Regions from separate parts of the Streptomyces sp. NPDC005811 genome, predicted to be linked through region 2. Evidence: riboswitches for the same ligand, from Rfam matches in the RefSeq annotation. Region 2 holds a riboswitch; each other region holds the start of a gene.
What was found. Region 2 has a riboswitch for cobalamin ahead of ABZ490_RS43415 (ribonucleoside-diphosphate reductase subunit alpha). Riboswitches for the same ligand answer to the same signal wherever they lie in the genome.

Region 1 (5,746 bases), on a different contig from region 2:
GCCGTGCCGCGTCGTCGACGTCGTACGACCCGAGCCCCCCAGCGGGGTCCGCGCGGGGTCCGTACGGGGTCGGCCAGGCCGGCCAGGCCGTCGGCGCGCGGGGCGGCGGAGTCGCATGCCTTCCCGCTGCCCGCTTCCCGCTGCCCGCTTCCCGCGCCTCCTCGCTTCCCGTGTCGGCGGCACCGAGCAGGCGGCACCGAGCAGGCGGCGACACCCGTGAGCATCGCCGCCCTGGCGGTACGCCGTCCTCGTCCGGCGTACCGCGAAAAGGGGCCGGCCGAACCGGGGAAAGGACGGTCCGCCGCCCGCGTCAGTCCGTGTCCGCCGGGGACCGGGCCGTCGCCGACCGCCCGCGTCAGTCCGTGGACAGCTCCCGGCGTACCTCCCGCGCGGCTGCGACCAGGTGCTCCAGCGAGTCGCGGACCTCGGGCCAGCCGCGGGTCTTCAGCCCGCAGTCGGGGTTGACCCACAGGCGTTCGGCGGGAATGGCTCTGAGGCCGGTGCGCAGCAGGTCGGCGGCCTCCTTCGTGCTCGGTACGCGCGGGGAGTGGATGTCGTACACGCCCGGCCCGGCCTCCCGTGGATAGCCGTGTGCCGCCAGTTCCCGGGCGACCTGCATGTGCGAGCGTGCCGCTTCCAGGCTGATGACGTCGGCGTCGAGGTCGTCGATCGCCTGGACGATGTCGCCGAACTCGGCGTAGCACATGTGGGTGTGGATCTGTGTGTCCGGCCGTACGCCGGAGGTGGTCAGGCGGAACGCCTCCGTCGCCCAGGCCAGGTGGTCCGGGCGGTCGGCGGCCCGCAGCGGCAGGGTCTCGCGCAGTGCGGGTTCGTCGACCTGGATGACCGAAGTCCCGGCCGTCTCCAGGTCGTTCACCTCGTCACGCAGGGCGAGGGCGACCTGGCGGGCGGTCTCGCCCAGGGGCTGGTCGTCGCGGACGAAGGACCAGGCGAGCATGGTGACCGGCCCGGTGAGCATGCCCTTGACCGGGCGGTCGGTGAGGGACTGGGCGTACGACGTCCAGCGCACCGTCATCGGCTCGGGGCGCGAGATGTCGCCGACGAGCACCGGCGGGCGTACACAGCGGGTGCCGTAGGACTGGACCCAGCCGTGCTGCGTGGCGAGATAGCCGGTGAGCTGCTCGGCGAAGTACTGGACCATGTCGTTGCGTTCGGCCTCGCCGTGCACGAGGACGTCGATGCCCGACTTCTCCTGGAAGGCGATCACCTCCTGGATCTCGGCCCTGACGCGCTCCTCGTATCCGGCCGTGTCGATCCGGCCCGCGCGCAGTTCGGCGCGGGCGGTGCGCAGTTCGCCGGTCTGCGGGAAGGAGCCGATGGTCGTGGTGGGCAGCAACGGCAGCCTCAGGTGCGCGCGTTGGGCGGCGGTGCGCTGGCGGTAGGGGTGGGAGCGGCGGGCGTCGAACGCCGTGACGGCCGCCGTACGCGCCCGGACGGCAGGGTCGTGGGTGATCGGCGAAGCCGCCCGGGAGGCCAGGACCGCGCGGTTGGCGGCCAGTTCGGCGGCGATCGTGTCGGTGCCCCGGGCGAGGCCCTTGGCGAGGGTGACGATCTCGGCGGTCTTCTGCCGGGCGAAGGACAGCCAGCGCAGGATCTGCGGCTCGATGTCCCGCTCGGCGGCCGTGTCCAGCGGGACATGCAGGAGGGAGCAGGAGGCGGCGACGTCGACGCGGTCGGCCAGCCCGAGCAGGGTGCCCAGGGTGGCCAGGGACGCGGACAGGTCGTCGACCCAGATGTTGCGGCCGTTGACGACCCCGGCGACCAGGCGCTTGCCGGGCAGGCCGCCCACGGCGGCCAGGGCATCCAGGTCCGCGACGGCGGCCCCGGTGAAATCGAGGGCGAGCCCCTCCACCGGGGCCTTCGCCAGGACCGGCAACGCCTCGCCGAGCCGGTCGAAATAGGAGGCGACCAGCAGCCGGGGCCGGTCGGTGAGGACGCCCAGATCACGGTAGGCGCGGGCGGTGGCGTCCAGCTCGGCCCGGGTGCGGTCCTGGACCAGGGCGGGCTCGTCGAGCTGCACCCACTCGGCGCCGGCCGCCCGCAGGTCGGCGAGCACCTCGCCGTACACCGGGAGCAGCCGGTCCAGGAGGGTGAGCGGGTCGAAGCCGGCCGGGGCGCCCGGAGCGGGCTTGGCGAGCAGCAGGTAGGTGACCGGGCCGACGAGGACGGGCCGGGCGGTCAGCCCGAGCGCCAGGGCTTCCCCGAGTTCACCGACCTGCTTCGTCGAGTCGGCCGCGAACACCGTGTCCGGGCCCAGTTCCGGCACGAGGTAGTGGTAGTTGCTGTCGAACCACTTCGTCATCTCCAGCGGCACGGTGTCCTGGGTGCCGCGGGCCATGGCGAAGTACCCGTCGAGGGGATGGGCCTCGACGGCCGCGCGGTGCCGTGCGGGGATCGCGCCGACCATCACGCTGGTGTCGAGGACGTGGTCGTAGTACGAGAAGTCGCCGGTCGGGACTTCATGGACGCCGGCGTCGGCCAGCTCACGCCAGTTGGCGCGGCGGATGCCGGCGGCCGTCTCGGCGAGGGCGCCGGCGCTGACGCGGCCCTTCCAGTAGCCCTCGATCGCCTTCTTCAGTTCCCGGTTCGGTCCCTGCCGGGGGTAACCGTGGACCGTGGCCCGTACGGCCGCGGACTTGGCTGTCACGAAACTCTCCTTCGCGAGCTCTGGACGAGAGCGACCCAGGTGGAGCGCGGACGCGAAGGGACGACAGACCGGACGAGTCACGACTCGCGTGCCCGCCCGCTGTGTACGCCGACCCGCCCACGAGGTCACCGGGATCTCCGCGCACGGCGGTCCGCGCACGGGCAGTGGCAGGTCTTCGGACTCACGGGCACGCCTCGTTCTGTCACGAGGCACCTACTGGCCGTCGCTTCCCAGGTCCGTTGCGTCCGGACCCAGTGCGTATGACGGCGGTCGTTCCCGCTCACCGCTGCGGGGCAGTCCCGGATTCCCACCGGGTTCCCTCTTGCGACGCGCCTGCCTGGCGGGCAGGGCGAACCAGCTGCAGGGCCAGCGTACACACAGGACCGCTGCCGCGAGCGGCCGTTGACCGTCCGGCCGCGCGTCAGGGCCTGCGGCCGGGCAGCGGGCGACCGAGCCGGACCATGGACCGGTACAGGCTGGTGGGCGTCGGGGTGTCCGCCAGTGGGAGAAGCCGTCCCAGGGGTCGGGGTCGGGGTCGGCGAGGGCCTCGGTGACGGCGGCGGCGGCGTAGGCGTCCATGCGGTCCGCGAAAGGCGGCGGTGATGGCGGTGATGGCGGTGATGAGCTCCTCGCGGGTGGCGAACCTGCGGGAGAGGGCGGCCTTGCCGACGCCGGCCTCGCGGGCGACGGAGGCCATGGACACGCCGAGCCCGTCGGTGGCCTAGAGGCGGCGGGCCGCGTCGAGGACGAGATCGCGGTTGCGCTCGGCGTCGGCGCGCCCCTTCCCCTCCTCACGGAAGAGATCTGATCGTGCCCACTCTCGCCAGCGTCGGCGCCGGCCCCGGTATGGGTCTGGCCATCGCCCGCACGCCCGAGAAGCTGGACGACCTCGTCGCCCTGCTCGGCGAGGAAGGCGTCACGGCCGCCGCTTTCCCCGCGGACGTACTGGACCGCCCCTCCCTGACCGCCGCCCTGGACGCGGCCCGTGCCCGCTTCGGCTCGATCGACGTGCGGGCGGCGCGCTGCGCAACCGGGTGATCAACCTGCACAACGAGCCTGCCGACAGCGGCGTCCTCGCGGCGCACGTGACGATCAGGCACGTGGATCGGACAGGGCGGCCCCGGGGAAATCCCGTGGGCCACGCCCGAGCAGATCGCACCCCTGTACTGGGACTTGCACGAGCGCCGCGACCGGAGCGAAGCCGTCTCATCGGGTGGGAAGCACCGCGGTGACGCGCCCCCCGGCCGTCGCGTACAGCGCCGATTGCCTGGCCCCGGAGAAGCTGCGGCCGACCGGGGGAGCAACGCACCGGCGCGGGAACCGCGTTCAGGCCGATGTCGGCTCCTCGGCGGCGGCCGAGCCGTGCTCGCGAAGCCGACGGAACGCGTCGGCGTGGGGTGCGGCCGAGGCCAGGGTGTAGGTGACGATCGTCAAGCCCGGATCCGCGGGGATTTCGAGGGCGTCGTAGTCGAGGTCGAGATCGCCGACGGCGGCGTGGTGGAAGCACTGTCGTCCACTGCGGTAGTACTCGACGTCGTGTGCGTCCCAGCGCAGGGCGAACTCGGGGCTGTGGGCGACGAGTTCGTCGACGAGGTCGGCGAGGTCGGTGTTGCCGGGGGCGCGGGCGGCTTCGGTGCGCAGACTGCCGACGGCGTCGTGGGCGATGCGCTCCCAGTCGCGGTAGAAGCGGCGGGCGCGCGGGTCGCAGAAGACGAAGCGGGCCAGGTTGGGCGGTTGCCCGGTGGTGTCGAGCGCGTCCGTGTACAGGGTTCGGGCGAGCCGATTGGTGGCCAGCACGTCGAGATGGGCGTTGCGCACGAAGGCGGCGGCGCCGGTCATGGCGTCGAGGATCTGCTGGAGGCTGTCGCGGACGTACGAGGTCCCGCCGTCCCGGTCGGAGGCTCGGCGCGGGGCATGGGCCGCGCGGACGAGGGCGGTCAGGTGGGCGCGTTCGACATCGTCGAGCTGGAGCGCGGCGGCGAGGCTGTCGAGGATCTCCTCGGAGACGCCGCCCACATGGCCGCGCTCCAGGCGGGTGTAGTACTCGACGCTGATCGAGGCGAGCTGGGCGACCTCCGAGCGCCGCAGTCCGCTGACCTGACGCCGCCCGCCGAAGTCGGGCAGACCGGCCCGCTGCGGGGTGAGGCGGGCACGGCGGCTGGTGAGGAAATGGCGGATGTCCTCGCGGACGGTGTCGGACGGCACGTCCTCAGCCTAGGACACAGCCGTGGAAGGAGGGTCCCTGCCCGTACCCCTCCGGGCAGGGACTCCCAGGTCAGACCGGGTGCGTGGTGCTGTGGACAGGCGCCGGGCCCCTGCGGTCGGCGCGGCTTCTCCCTCCCCACCCCGGAAGGACCCCTGACCGTCATGCCCCTCACGGCTTCGCCGCACCGGTCGTCGGAGGCGGGCGCGCCAGAGACGCGTCGGCACGCCACCGCAACCCTGGCCGCTGCCGTCCTCGGCTTCTTCGTGATCACGCTGGACGCGACGATCGTGAACGTCGCTCTGCCCCCGATCCGTGACGCGCTGGGCGGCGGGATCACCGGCCTGGAATGGGTCGTCGATGCCTACACCCTGATGTTCGCCGCGCTGCTGCTGTCCGCAGGGTCCCTCTCGGACCGGATCGGAGCACGCCGGGCCTTCGCGGGCGGCCTGACCCTGTTCGTCATCGCCTCGGTGGCCTGCGGGCTCGCCCCTTCGCTGCCGGTCCTCATCGCCGCCCGCGTCGTGCAGGGCGTCGGCGCGGCCGTCACCATGCCGACCTCGATGGCGCTGGTGCGCCAGGCGTTCCCCGACCCCGCCCGCCGGGCACGCGCGGTGGGCGTATGGGCGATGGGCGGCGCCGTGGCCGCCGCCGCGGGCCCCGTGCTCGGCGGCCTGCTCAGCCTGGTCTCCTGGCGGATGATCTTCTGGTTCAACCTGCCGGTCGGCATCGTCACCCTGCTCCTGCTGCGGCGCACCGAGCACTCACCGACCCGGCCCGCCCCCTTCGACCGGATCGGCCAGATCACCGCCATCCTCGCCATGGGCTCCCTCACGTTCGGGGCGATCGAGGCGGGCGAGGCCGGGTTCACCGCG
Region 2 (5,746 bases):
TCTCCGTGCAGAGGTTGGAGGAGTGGACGACATGGCCGGGCAGCGCCGTCTGGTTGGCGGTGCGGTTGGCCGCGTCCTTGAAGGTCATCCAGCCGTTGCCGGTCTGCGCGAGGGTCCGCATCATGCGGCCGTACAGATCACGGGCGGGGATGGTCTTCTTCGCGAGGCCCCTGTTCTCGGCCTCGCGGTACGCGGCGTCGAACTCCTCGCCCCACAGGTCGACCAGCTCGGGCACGTCGGCGGGGGAGAACAGCGACCACTGCCCGTCGGCGTTCACCCGCCGCATGAACTCGTCCGGGATCCAGTGCGCCAGGTTCAGGTTGTGCGTACGGCGGGCGTCCTCACCCGTGTTGTCGCGCAGCTCCAGGAACTCCTCGATGTCGGAGTGCCAGGTCTCCAGGTAGACCGCGGCCGCGCCCTTGCGCCGCCCGCCCTGGTTCACGGCGGCGACGGAGGCGTCCAGGGTCTTCAGGAACGGCACGATGCCGTTGGAGTGCCCGTTGGTGCCGCGGATCAGCGAACCGCGCGAGCGGATGCGGGAGTACGACAGCCCGATGCCGCCGGCGTGCTTGGAGAGCCGGGCGACCTGGTGGTAGCGGTCGTAGATCGAGTCCAGCTCGTCCAGCGGGGAGTCGAGGAGGTAGCAGGACGACATCTGGGGGTGCCGGGTGCCGGAGTTGAAGAGGGTGGGGGAGGACGGCAGGTAGTCGAGCCGGCTCATGAGCCCGTAGAGCGCGGCGACCTCGTCCACGGCGCGCGCCGTGTCGTCCTCGGCGAGACCGCTCGCGACGCGCAGCAGGAAGTGCTGGGGCGTCTCCACGACCTTCCGGGTGAGGGGGTGGCGCAGCAGATAGCGGCTGTGGAGGGTGCGGAGCCCGAAGTAGCCGAAGCGGTCGTCGGCGGACGGGTCGATCAGCGCGTCCAGCCGGGCCGCGTGCAGCCGTACGAAGTCGGCGGTGCGGTCGGCGACGAGCCCCTCGCGGTGGCCGACGGCGACGGACGAAGTGAAGGACGTGACCCCCTGGGAGGCGGCCTCCGCGGCGATGGAGACCGTCAGCAGCCGGGCGGCCAGCTTCGAGTAGGCGGGGTCCTCGGAGATCAGGCCGGCGGCCGCCTCCGTGGCCAGCTCGCGCAGCTCCGTCTCGTCCGCCCGCGCCGACCGGCCGCGCAGCGCGGCGGCGGCGACCCGCCCGGGGTCGGCGTCGGGGAGGTCGGCGGTCAGCTCGGTCAGGGTCCGCAGCAGCGCGGTACCGGGACCGTCGGTGTCCGGCTGGATGACTGAGGCCGGATCGACTGGCGCGATGGTCACGTGGGGCTCTCCCTCGCTCGGCAGGGGGCCTGGCGGAGGGCAGGGGGCAGCAACACGAGCGCGCGCGGCGTCGCGTCCACCGGCCCACTCCACGAGACCCGGACGTCAAGGCACCCGGACCGGGACGGCCGGGCGCGCTGTCGGCAGGTCCTCGGACTGACGCTCGTGCACAGACATGCACAAGTACACCGTTGCGGGACAGTTCCGGATTCGCACCGGATTCCCCTGCGGCGACAACGAGCATGAGCATACATCTTGTGCTCGCCTGTCACGCCACCCCCAGATGTTGTGTCGGGGTGGTGTCAGAGTGTCAACTCATAGGTGAGGAGAGTGACGTCGTCCAGATGCGGCACGGGATTCCAGTCCCGCCCGGGTGTACGGACGAAGCCGAGACGTTCGTAGATCCGGTGGGCGGTGTGCATGCTGCGCTGGGTCGACAGGACGACGGCCGTGCAGCCCTCGGTGGCCCGCGCCCGGTCGAGACAGGCCCGTACGAGAGCCTCCCCGGCACCCCGGCCCCGCGCGTCGTGCGCGACCGCGAGCGCACGGATCTCGGCCTCGCCGGGCCGCGCGATGTCGGCGACGGGGCCGGGGCCGGCGACGAAGGTGACACCGCCGAGGAGCCGGTCACCGTCCACGGCCACGAGCACCTCCGCGGCGGCCGCGCGCGCGGCGACGTCCTTCAGCACCGGCAGATACTCGTCCCCCTCGCCGTAGTCGAGGAGGCCGTCCTGGAGATAGGCCTGTGCGGTGATGTCGCCGAGCGGTTCGTACTCACCGGGCTCCGCCCGCCGTATCACGATGTCCATGACCCCGAGTCTGCCGGAGCCGCGCGCGCAGACCTCCCGATTTTCCCTGGAGGCGCCCGGGTTGCGGGGTGTGGCGGGAGTGATTCCATGGAAGGAGGTGCCGGTGCCCGCAGGTCCCCCGTCCCGAGGAAAGCTCTCGGAGGGAGAGCACAAGATGACCAGGGTCGTCCGTCACACCCGGGGCAAGCAGCGGCCCAGCAACGCGCCGATGGCGACGCTGCATCTCAGACGGGCCGGGCACGGCGTCAGACGCGTACTCCTCGCCCGCTGGCACCGCCTGACGATCCGTCTGGAAGCCCGCCGTGGCGTCACCCGCCCCAAGACCTGGCACCGGTGGTTCTCCTACGGCAACCTCACCAGACTCATCTGGCTGATCGCCTTCCTGGCGATCCTCGCCTGGTGCGGGGACGACGTGTACACCGCCGTCACGGGCGACACGACCGGCTTCGGCGATGCGCGCGAGGGGAACAAGGGGCTCAAGGACCTTCTGAACCTCCTCGGCCCGGTCCTGACCGCTTCGATCGCAGCCGCGCTGTTCCTGTTCTTCTGGTACAGCTGGACCAAACGCCGCTACCTCACCAAGGTTCGCAGGGATCCCCGCCGGCTGGTGCTCACCGCCGGCCAGGACGTCGCAGGGATCGTGGGCCGTGAGGCGATCGCCGAGGTCATCGCCCAACGGCTGCGGGACCGCGGCACGCGCAGACCCTATCTGCTCGTCGGCGGTGTGGGTGCGGGCAAGACCGCGGTCCTGGTGCGGCTCTGCGAACTGCTCGCCCGGGAGCACGCCGTGCCCGTGCCGATCCGGCTGCGGGACGTGGACGGCGATGCCGACCTGGACTTCCAGAGCCTGGCCCGGCAGCGCTTCGCCGAGGAGGCACCCCAGGGCGTCCTGGCCCGCGGCAAGAACGACCGGGTCTGGAAGCAACTGCTCGCCGATGACAAGCCGGTGGTGATAGCCGACGGTCTGGAGGAGGCCCTCCTCGACGAGCGCCTCCAGCAGAACCGGGACAACATCATCCGCAAGGCCATCGAGCGCGCGCACAAGGAGAGACTGCCGCTCGTCATCGCCTCGCGGCCGCACAGTCCCCTGGAGAGCACCGCCGCCGCGATCGTGGAGCTGGAACCACTGAGCGAGGAGGAGGCCCTGCGCTTCGTCCAGGCGCACGTTCCCGACTCGGACGAGCGGCGCGTGGACTGGATCGTGGAGACGGCGGAGGTGACCGAGTCGCCCGTCTACCTTCAGATCGCCCGTGAACTGCACCGGCACGGCGCCCTGGACGATCCCAAGCGGCTGAACACCCGCAGCAGGGACCGCGGCACGCTACGGCTGTGGCTGCTGCAGCGGTGGAACGACACCCTGTGCGAGCGCCTGCTGCGCGAGGAGGTGGCGCTCAATGAGCGGGAGCGCCGTGACACGGTCGAGGTGGTGTCCGCCCTGGCGTGCATCGGGCTGCTCCAGGACAAGCTGGAGGTGGGCCTCACCGAGCTGCTCGCCGACGACGCCCACCCGGGCGGCGAACGGAGCGCGACGCCTCGGACAGGCCCGCGGACGGGTGGACCGCGCCAGGACCGCAACGGCAGACAGGGCCATGCCTTCTCGGAGTGGCACCGGCAGAAGATCTGGAACTCGCTCCGCAGGAACCTCGGGGAGGAGGCGCAGCGGCTCCTGACCGAGAGCAGCACGGACCAGGCCCAGGCGGTCCTCGCCCGCTTCGCCGGCAACGCGGACAAGCTCGGGCTGGTGGAGGGGTTCGAGAAGAGGGTCCGCTTCCCGCACAGCATCATCCAGGCCTACTTCGGCTTCCGCGTGCTGCACCACCTGGGGCAGCGAGCTGCCGGAGAACTGGTCGATCAGGCGCTGCAACCGCCGGGCCCCAGCCGTGAGCTGCTCATCGCCCTGGTGCTGCTGTCCCGTCGGCGTGCGGCGGAGTCCGCGGACCGGGAGCGCCGTTCCGGTGCCGAGCGGAAGCAGGCGAACGGCGGGCCGCTGCGACCGGCCGGCATGCGAAGGAACATGCCGAGGCAGCGGCCACGCACCCTGGGTGAACGGCTCTATGAGGCCGCGAGCCACCGCACGGACGATCCGAAGGCGCTCGATCTCTTCACCGCGGTCCTGGAAACCCTGTGTGTGGAGCGGGACCGCGCACTGCTGAGCGACGTCATCAGCGACATACGCAACCGCTGGCCGCGCGCCAAGGGGGATCGGCGCACCCTGGTGGACGCGAAGGCGCGGCTGCTCCGACAGATCGGCGCGGTGCTGCGGACGCTGCCCGAGGAGACGGCCACCACCCAGATGTACTGGCAGCTCTATCAGATGGGCATCAAGGAGCCCGACTACTCGATACGCCTGGCGGCGGCCCAGGAGTGCGGCGCCGGAGGCAACGCCGCGTTCGCCCTGATCCGGGAGCGGGTCGGTCTGCACACCGATCCCGTGAAGCAGTACAACGGCCTCGTCAGGAAGCTGAAAGGCGACAGGAGGCGGAAGTACGAGGCGTGGGCGGAGAAGATGGAGGAGGAGAGCGCCGCCCGTCCGACCGCCCCGGCGGGGCCGTACGAATCCGGCGCAGCGGAGCACGACGAGCGGAAGGCGATCGACGAGGAGTATCTCGAACAGCGGGTGGACCTGTTCCGGGAGTTCGTGATGCGCGCCTGGATCCTTCCCATGCTCCTGGGCTCGGTCAGCGCGTCCCACCGCGACGAAGCCCGGGAACGCCTCGCCAAGTGGCTGGGCCACCTCGACCCCCGGCTCACCCGGGGCACCCCCGATCTGCCGCTCGTCCTGGAGGCGGCGCTGGCCCAGGGGTTCAAGTACGCGGCCAACCGGCGCAGACTCCATCCGCACGCGGACCCGGGCAACCGTGCCGACCTGATCCGGCTGGCGGAGACCGTGCTGCAGCAGTCCCGGTGCTGGTACGCGCAGGTCAGCCTGCTCCAGGCGCTGTGCCTGTGGGAACTCCCGGACACCTCGGTCCGTCAGGAGCGGGAGAAGGGCACGGTGCCGGAGCCGGGCCACGAGCACTACGGGCAGCGGGATCCGTCCCGGGCGATCGGTGAGACGGACGCCGTGCAGACCGTGCAGCGGTGGCTGTCGATGGCCGGCACCGTGAACACGCCCGATGTCCCCGGTGCCGGCGGCGACGCGCCCAGGACGCTGTTGCATCCGTTCGTCGCCGAGGCGGGCGACCTGGTGGCCCTCGCCCTGGAGACCGGCCAGCCCGAGCGCTTCCTCTGGATCGACGAGATGGGCGTCGCCGGCACCATCGGCTCGCGTACCCGCCATCGGAGCGGCTACCGCAAGCACAACCTGTGGATTCCGCCCTCGTCCGGGTGGAGCACGCTCGACGGCCGTGCCCAGCGCCTGGTCGCCGACATCCTGGTCATGCTGAACCTCATCGAACGCGACGGGCATCCCGACGAGGTCGAGGAGCGGCTGGCCCGTGCGGAGCAGCCCGGTATGCCGCTCCCGCCCTGCATCCGTACCAACCGTGAGCCGCTGCGGCCCGGTACCGCCGCCGGCAGCTCCCCTCCCGTCCCGGGCTCGAACTGTCTGCCCGACTGCAAGTTCCAGCTCTGTCCCTACCCTCCCCGGGGCGAGGTGCCCCGGGGGGAGATACGCGAGCCGTTCTGC
Region 3 (5,746 bases), on a different contig from region 2:
CTGGCGGGCCGCGAGCAGCCGGGCGTGCTCCAGGGCGGGCCGGGGCAGGGTGCCGTAGGGGCGGGTGAGCTGGCCGAGGCCGTGCCGGGCCGTCTCGTCGAGGTCGCCGACGCGGCCGAAGAGACTGGTGCCGGGCGCGACCTCGGGGCCGGCCGGTTCGACGTCCTCCCAGGTGCTGCTGAGCTGGGCGACCTTCTCCTCCAGGGTGAGGCGGGCGAGCAGCGCCTCGACGCGCGCGCCGGCCGGGAGAGCGGTGTCCGTCCAGGGGCGCGCCGGGGAGAGCTGCTGAGAGGGGTCCGGCGTGGTGGTCGTCATGCACGACTCCGTTCTGGGGCATGCCGAGGAGGGCCGGCGCCCCCGTGGCGCGTCGGCCTCTTCGCCTGCGGCGTCGGTTACTTGGAGAATCCGGCGGTCAGTCCGGCGACCAGCCGGCGTCTGGCGAGGACGAACACCACCAGCACGGGAAGGGTGGAGAGCACCACCGCGGCCATCGTCGCGGGCACATTGATGCCGAACTCGCCCCGGTAGAGCGTCAGGGCGAGCGGCAGCACGGCCTTGTCGCCGCTCTGGGTGAGGATCAGGGGGAACAGGAAGCCGTTCCAGACCTGGAGGCCGTCGTACACCGCGACCGTCACCAGCGCGGGCCGGGCCAGCGGCGCCGCGAGCGAGATCAGCATGCGCCAGTCCCCGGCGCCGTCCACGACCATCGCCTCGAACAGCGAACGCGGCACGTCCCGCAGGAAGCTGACCAGGATCATCACCGTGACCGGCAGTGCGAACGCCGCCGAGGGCAGCACGATCGCGAGCAGACTGTCGTACATGTGCATCCGGATGATCAGCAGGTACACCGGGATGATCACCGCTTGCAGGGGGATCGCCAGGCCCAGCAGATACAGCCGGAAGGTCAGCCGGGAGAAGCGGTCGGCGTACCGGACGATCGAGAACGCGGCCATCAGGGCCACCACCACGGTGACCGCGACCGTCGCGGCGGTGACGACGACGCTGTTGAGCAGGTAGGTGGTGAAGCCGCCGTCCAGGACGGTCCGGTAGTTCTCGAACGTGGGGTGCCCGGGCAGCGACAGCGGGCTGTCGGTGGTGAAGTCGGTACGGCCGCGCAGACTGGTGACGACCAGCCAGTACACGGGGACCACGACCAGCGCGGTCCACATCAGGGCGGCGCCGCCGGTGACGGTTCTGCGCAAGGCGTTCACATGCCCTCCTGCTGGCTGTCCATCCGGGTGAAGCCGGACAGGCGGGTGGTGAGCAGCGACAGCCCGAGGCCGAACACCACCAGCAGGGTGGCGATCGCGCCGGCCCGGCCCATGTCGTGCGACTGGAAACCCGTGATGTACATGGCGAGCGGCAGGACCCGGGTCGCGGTGCCCGGCCCGCCCGTGCCGCCGGACAGGACGTAGATCAGATCGAAGTAGGTCAGCGAGCCGACCAGCATCAGGGTGCTCGACGTGACGAGCGTGTACTTCAGCTGCGGCAGCGTGATCCGCAGGAAGCGGGTCACGGGACCGGCCCCGTCGATCGCGGCGGCCTCGTACAGCGAGACCGGGATCTGCCGGATCCCCGCTTGGTACAGCAGCGCGTGGAACGGGACGAACTGCCAGGCGATCACGAAGATCACTGTGTAGAGGGCCAGGTCGGGCGAGCCGAGCAGCGGCTGCGCCAGCCAGTGCAGCCCGGGCGTGGCGCCGATGCCGAAGGACGGGTCGAGCAGCGCCTGCCAGGTCAGACCGATCGCGACGGCCGACAGCAGCAGCGGCAGGAACCACACCACGGCGAACAGCGCGCGCAGCCGCCCCCTGGGCGACTGGAACACACCGAGCGCCAGCGCGACCGGAGTCTGGACCAGCCAGCTCACCGCCATCACCTTGAGGGTGAGCCAGAGCGCCTGCCAGGTGGCGGCGTCGGCGAGGACCCCGCTCCAGTTGGCGGACCCGGCCCAGCCGAGCGGGCCCAGACCGTCCCAGCGGGCCAGGCTCAGCACCACCACACCGACCAGCGGCACCAGACCGAACAGACCGAACAGCAGCAGCGCGGGTGCCGCCATGAGCACCCGGCCCCCGGGGCGGCGCCATGAACGGGCCGTGGCCGGCCGCGTCTTGGGAGACGCGACCGGGCGCGGCGTACGGACCACGGTGGTCATTACTGCGCCGCCCCGCTCATGGCCGTGCCGAACTCCTCGGGCCTGATCTGCCGCAGGAACGACTTGTCCACGTTCGTCAGCAGCGGATCGGCCTGGTCGGAGGGGAGCGCCTGGTCCCAGGACAGCTGGAACGTCGGGGAGTTCTGCACGAGCTGGTACACGAAGCTCAGCCACTTCTTGTCGTCGGCCGACTTCACGGCCGCCAGCTTGGTGTCCAGTCCGTTGACCGGGGGCACGCTGCCCGCCGCCAGATAGGCGTCGACCTGGTCGCCGTTCAGGACGTAGTTCTTCAGGTAGGTGAGCGCCGCCGAGCTGTTCTTGCTCTTCGCGTTCAGCGACAGGAAGTTGGAGGGGTTGCCGACGATCGCCTGCGGGTCGCCCGCGCCGCCGGACACCGACGGGAAGGCGACATAGCCCAGGTCCTTCTTCACGAAGTCCGGTGCGGCCTTGACCAGGTTGGCGTACTCCCAGGTGCCCATCAGCTCCATGCCGGCCTTGCCGGTGTAGAGCAGCGCGGTGGAGGCGCCCTGGTCGTAGCTGACGGAGGAGGCGTTGTCGCCGAACGCCCCGGCCTTCGCGAGCTCCTGGAGGCGGGTGTTGGCCTCGGTGACCGCCGGGTCCTTCCACGCCGTGGCGTCACCGGCGGCGATCTTGTCGAAGACCTGGGCGCCGCCCTCGCGGTCGAGCAGGTACTCCAGGTACATCAGCGTCGGCCACTTGGAGTTCGCCGCGAGGGAGATCGGGGTGACCCCGTCGCCCTTCAGCTTCTTCACGGCGGCCAGCAGTCCGTCGTACGTCGTCGGCGCCTCGACGCCCGCGTCCTTCAGGACCTTCTTGTTGTAGTAGAGGACCACCGGGGCCAGCCCGTTGGCCGGTATGCCGTAGACCTTGCCGCTGAACGTGGCGCTCTTCAGCACGCTCGGCGTGAACCGCAGCAGCCCCACCTGAGCGTCGGTCAGGGTGTCGACCTTGCCCGCCTTCACGTAGTCGTCCAGCGCGCCGCCGCCCCAGCTGAAGAAGATGTCCGGGGCCTGGTCCGCCCCGAACGCCACACGCAGCTTCTGCTTGTAGTCGTCGTTCGCGAACAGCCGCAGGGTGATCTTCTCTTCCGGGTGGTCCTTGTTGTAGGCGTCGACGGACTCCTTGAGGATCGTCTGGTCGTTCAGCGCCCACATCGTCAGGCCCTTCGACGACGAGCCTCCCGACGACGATCCGCCCGGCCCCGACGTCCCGCACGCGGCGAGCAGGCCCATCGCCGCCGTCGCGGTGACCACGGCCACCGCCGCGCGCCGTGTTCTCGGAAGTACCCGGATTCCGTGCATGGTTGTCCGCCTCTCTTCTCCCTCGCGCGTCTCTCCGCGCGAAAGGCTTTCGACTGCCTGCGTCCGTCGGTGCCGCGGACGGCCCGCCTGCTGGACCGGGACACTGGCACGCCCGTCACAGCCGGGACAAGGAGGGGAAAACCGCCGGTTACGAAACATTTTCGCGCGTCCGGGACGGAGCGGCCGGTGCGAGGAGAGCCGGATCACGTCGGACCGTGCGCTCTTGGCCAGTTCGGCGGGGCACGGTACCTTCACTCTGATATCGACGACGGAAAAACGGAAGCCGGTGGAAATCCGGCACGGTCGCGCCACTGTGAACGGTGCGCTCCTCGCTGAGGGGCGGACCGCGAGTCAGACCCGGGGCCGTCGTCCTGTGCACCACCGAGATGGGACGCGAACTCCCAGAGGAGGCCCTGCCATGGCGCAGCACGTCGCCCAGCCGACCACCGCCGCACCCGCCGTTCCCGCCAAGCTCCCGCTGAAGGACATCGCCCCCTGGGCCGTCTTCTTCGGCATCCTCATGCTCGTCCTGCTGTACTTCGTCGGCGCCGAGCAGGGCGCCACCTCCGTCGTCTCCGGCGAGGGAGTCCACGAGTGGGTGCACGACGCCCGCCACCTGCTCGGCTTCCCCTGCCACTGACGAGGGACGCCGCACAGCCATGAACTCCGCAACCGTGCGAAACCTTCTGGTGCGGGGCATGCTCGCCGGCCTCGCGGCCGGCGTGCTCGCCCTCGTCGTCGCCTACTTCCTGGGCGAGCCGAACGTCGACAGCGCCATCGGCTTCGAGGAAGCCCACGCCCCCGCCCACGAGCACGAGGTCGAACTCGTCTCCCGCTCCCTGCAGTCCACCGCCGGTCTCGCCACCGGCGTCCTCGTCTACGGGGTCGCCTTCGGCGGCATCGCCGCCCTCGCCTACTGCTTCGCCCTCGGCCGGGTCGGCCGCTTCGGCCCGCGGGCCACGGCGCTGCTGCTGTCCGGGGCCGCGCTGCTGGCCGTGTACGTCGTGCCGTTCCTGAAGTACCCGGCCAACCCGCCGGCCGTCGGCGACCACGACACGATCGCCAAACGGACCACCCTGTTCTTCCTGATGATGCTGCTCGGTGTGCTCCTCGCGATCGCCGCGGTGATCGCCGGGAAGCGGCTCGCGCCGAGGCTCGGCACCTGGTACGCCACCGTCGTCGCCGTTCTCGGTTTCGTCACCCTGATCGGTCTGGCGTACGCGTTCCTGCCCGCGATCAACGAAGTACCGGCGGACTTCCCGGCCACCCTGCTGTGGCGGTTCCGGCTGTCCACCCTCGCCCTGCAGATCACGCTGTGGACGGGCTTCGGCCTCGTCTTCGGCGAACTGGCCGAACGGCTCCTGAACCCCAAGCCCGTGCAGGCGCCGGCGCGGGCGGCGGTGACCGTCCCGCAGTGACGGTCCCGCAGTGAGCCGACCGGAATGACACCAGGGCCCCCGGATCCGTCCGGGGGCCCTGTCATGCGCGGTCGTCCGTCTCCTCGCCGACCGGGTCCAGGGGCTGCCCGAGCCGCACGTTCCACCGCCCCGCGCGCCCGCTGACCGAGGTGGCTGTCAGCGGCGGCACGTCGAGCCGCCAGAAGGCCGCGAGCGGCGCACCCAGCACGTGGACCACCACGGCCCGGACGATCTCCGGCTCGACCACCGCGACCGTGTGACCGTCCGTCCCGGCCGCCGCCCGCAGCCAGCGGCCGACCCGGGCGCACAGGTCCGCCACCGACTCCCCGCCGTGCGGCGCCGCGTCGGGATCGGCGAGCCAGCGGCCCACCTCCTGCGGCTCGGCGGAGCCGACCTCGGCGAGGGTCAGACCTCGCCAGCGCCCCATGTCCAGCCCGGCCAGTTCCGGCTCCTCGGTCCCGTCGAGACCGAGGGCGGCCGCCGTCTCCCGGCAGCGCACACTCGGGGAGAGCAGGACCCGTACGGCGGCGGGCAGCGACCCGGCGGCGGCCCGCGCCCGGGCCGTCCCGCCCGCGTCGAGCGAGCCCCCGTCGTCGAAGCGGGCCCGGCGCAGGGAGTCGTTCATCGCGGGCGGGACGAAGGTGACGCGGCTGGTCACGTGACAGTTCCTTCTGGAGTGGGCAGCGTGCCCAGGAAGCGTATGTGCGGGCGGTCCCCGGGGGCGGTCCGGGTGACGGCGGCGCGGACGCCGTACACCTCGGCGATCAGCTCCTCGGTGAGGACCTCCTCCGGGGTGCCGCCCGCGACCACACGGCCGCGCCGCAGCACGAGCAGCCGGTCGCAGTACATCG

Region 1: it holds a riboswitch for cobalamin, as region 2 does, so the genes downstream of both, metE (5-methyltetrahydropteroyltriglutamate--homocysteine S-methyltransferase) here and ABZ490_RS43415 (ribonucleoside-diphosphate reductase subunit alpha) in region 2, are expected to answer to the same signal.
Region 3: it holds a riboswitch for cobalamin, as region 2 does, so the genes downstream of both, ABZ490_RS15860 (CbtB-domain containing protein) here and ABZ490_RS43415 (ribonucleoside-diphosphate reductase subunit alpha) in region 2, are expected to answer to the same signal.

Annotation. Positions count from the first base shown of each region.
Region 1 covers NZ_JBEXXK010000065.1:52,282-58,027, forward strand. The annotation lists gene metE (5-methyltetrahydropteroyltriglutamate--homocysteine S-methyltransferase) at 356-2,668, opposite strand; cobalamin riboswitch at 2,817-3,042, opposite strand; gene ABZ490_RS44350 (TetR family transcriptional regulator) at 3,090-3,365, opposite strand; gene ABZ490_RS44355 (hypothetical protein) at 3,479-3,706, shown strand; gene ABZ490_RS44360 (helix-turn-helix transcriptional regulator) at 3,995-4,873, opposite strand; gene ABZ490_RS44365 (MFS transporter) at 5,036-5,746, shown strand, end outside.
Region 2 covers NZ_JBEXXK010000062.1:19,731-25,476, reverse strand. The annotation lists gene ABZ490_RS43415 (ribonucleoside-diphosphate reductase subunit alpha) at 1-1,309, opposite strand, end outside; cobalamin riboswitch at 1,434-1,566, opposite strand; gene ABZ490_RS43410 (GNAT family N-acetyltransferase) at 1,612-2,118, opposite strand; gene ABZ490_RS43405 (ATP-binding protein) at 2,273-5,746, shown strand, end outside.
Region 3 covers NZ_JBEXXK010000013.1:30,647-36,392, reverse strand. The annotation lists gene ABZ490_RS15880 (glycoside hydrolase family 3 N-terminal domain-containing protein) at 1-315, opposite strand, end outside; gene ABZ490_RS15875 (carbohydrate ABC transporter permease) at 393-1,211, opposite strand; gene ABZ490_RS15870 (sugar ABC transporter permease) at 1,208-2,059, opposite strand; gene ABZ490_RS15865 (extracellular solute-binding protein) at 2,155-3,477, opposite strand; cobalamin riboswitch at 3,704-3,860, shown strand; gene ABZ490_RS15860 (CbtB-domain containing protein) at 3,896-4,117, shown strand; gene ABZ490_RS15855 (CbtA family protein) at 4,137-4,895, shown strand; gene ABZ490_RS15850 (histidine phosphatase family protein) at 4,957-5,553, opposite strand; gene ABZ490_RS15845 (ABC transporter ATP-binding protein) at 5,550-5,746, opposite strand, start outside.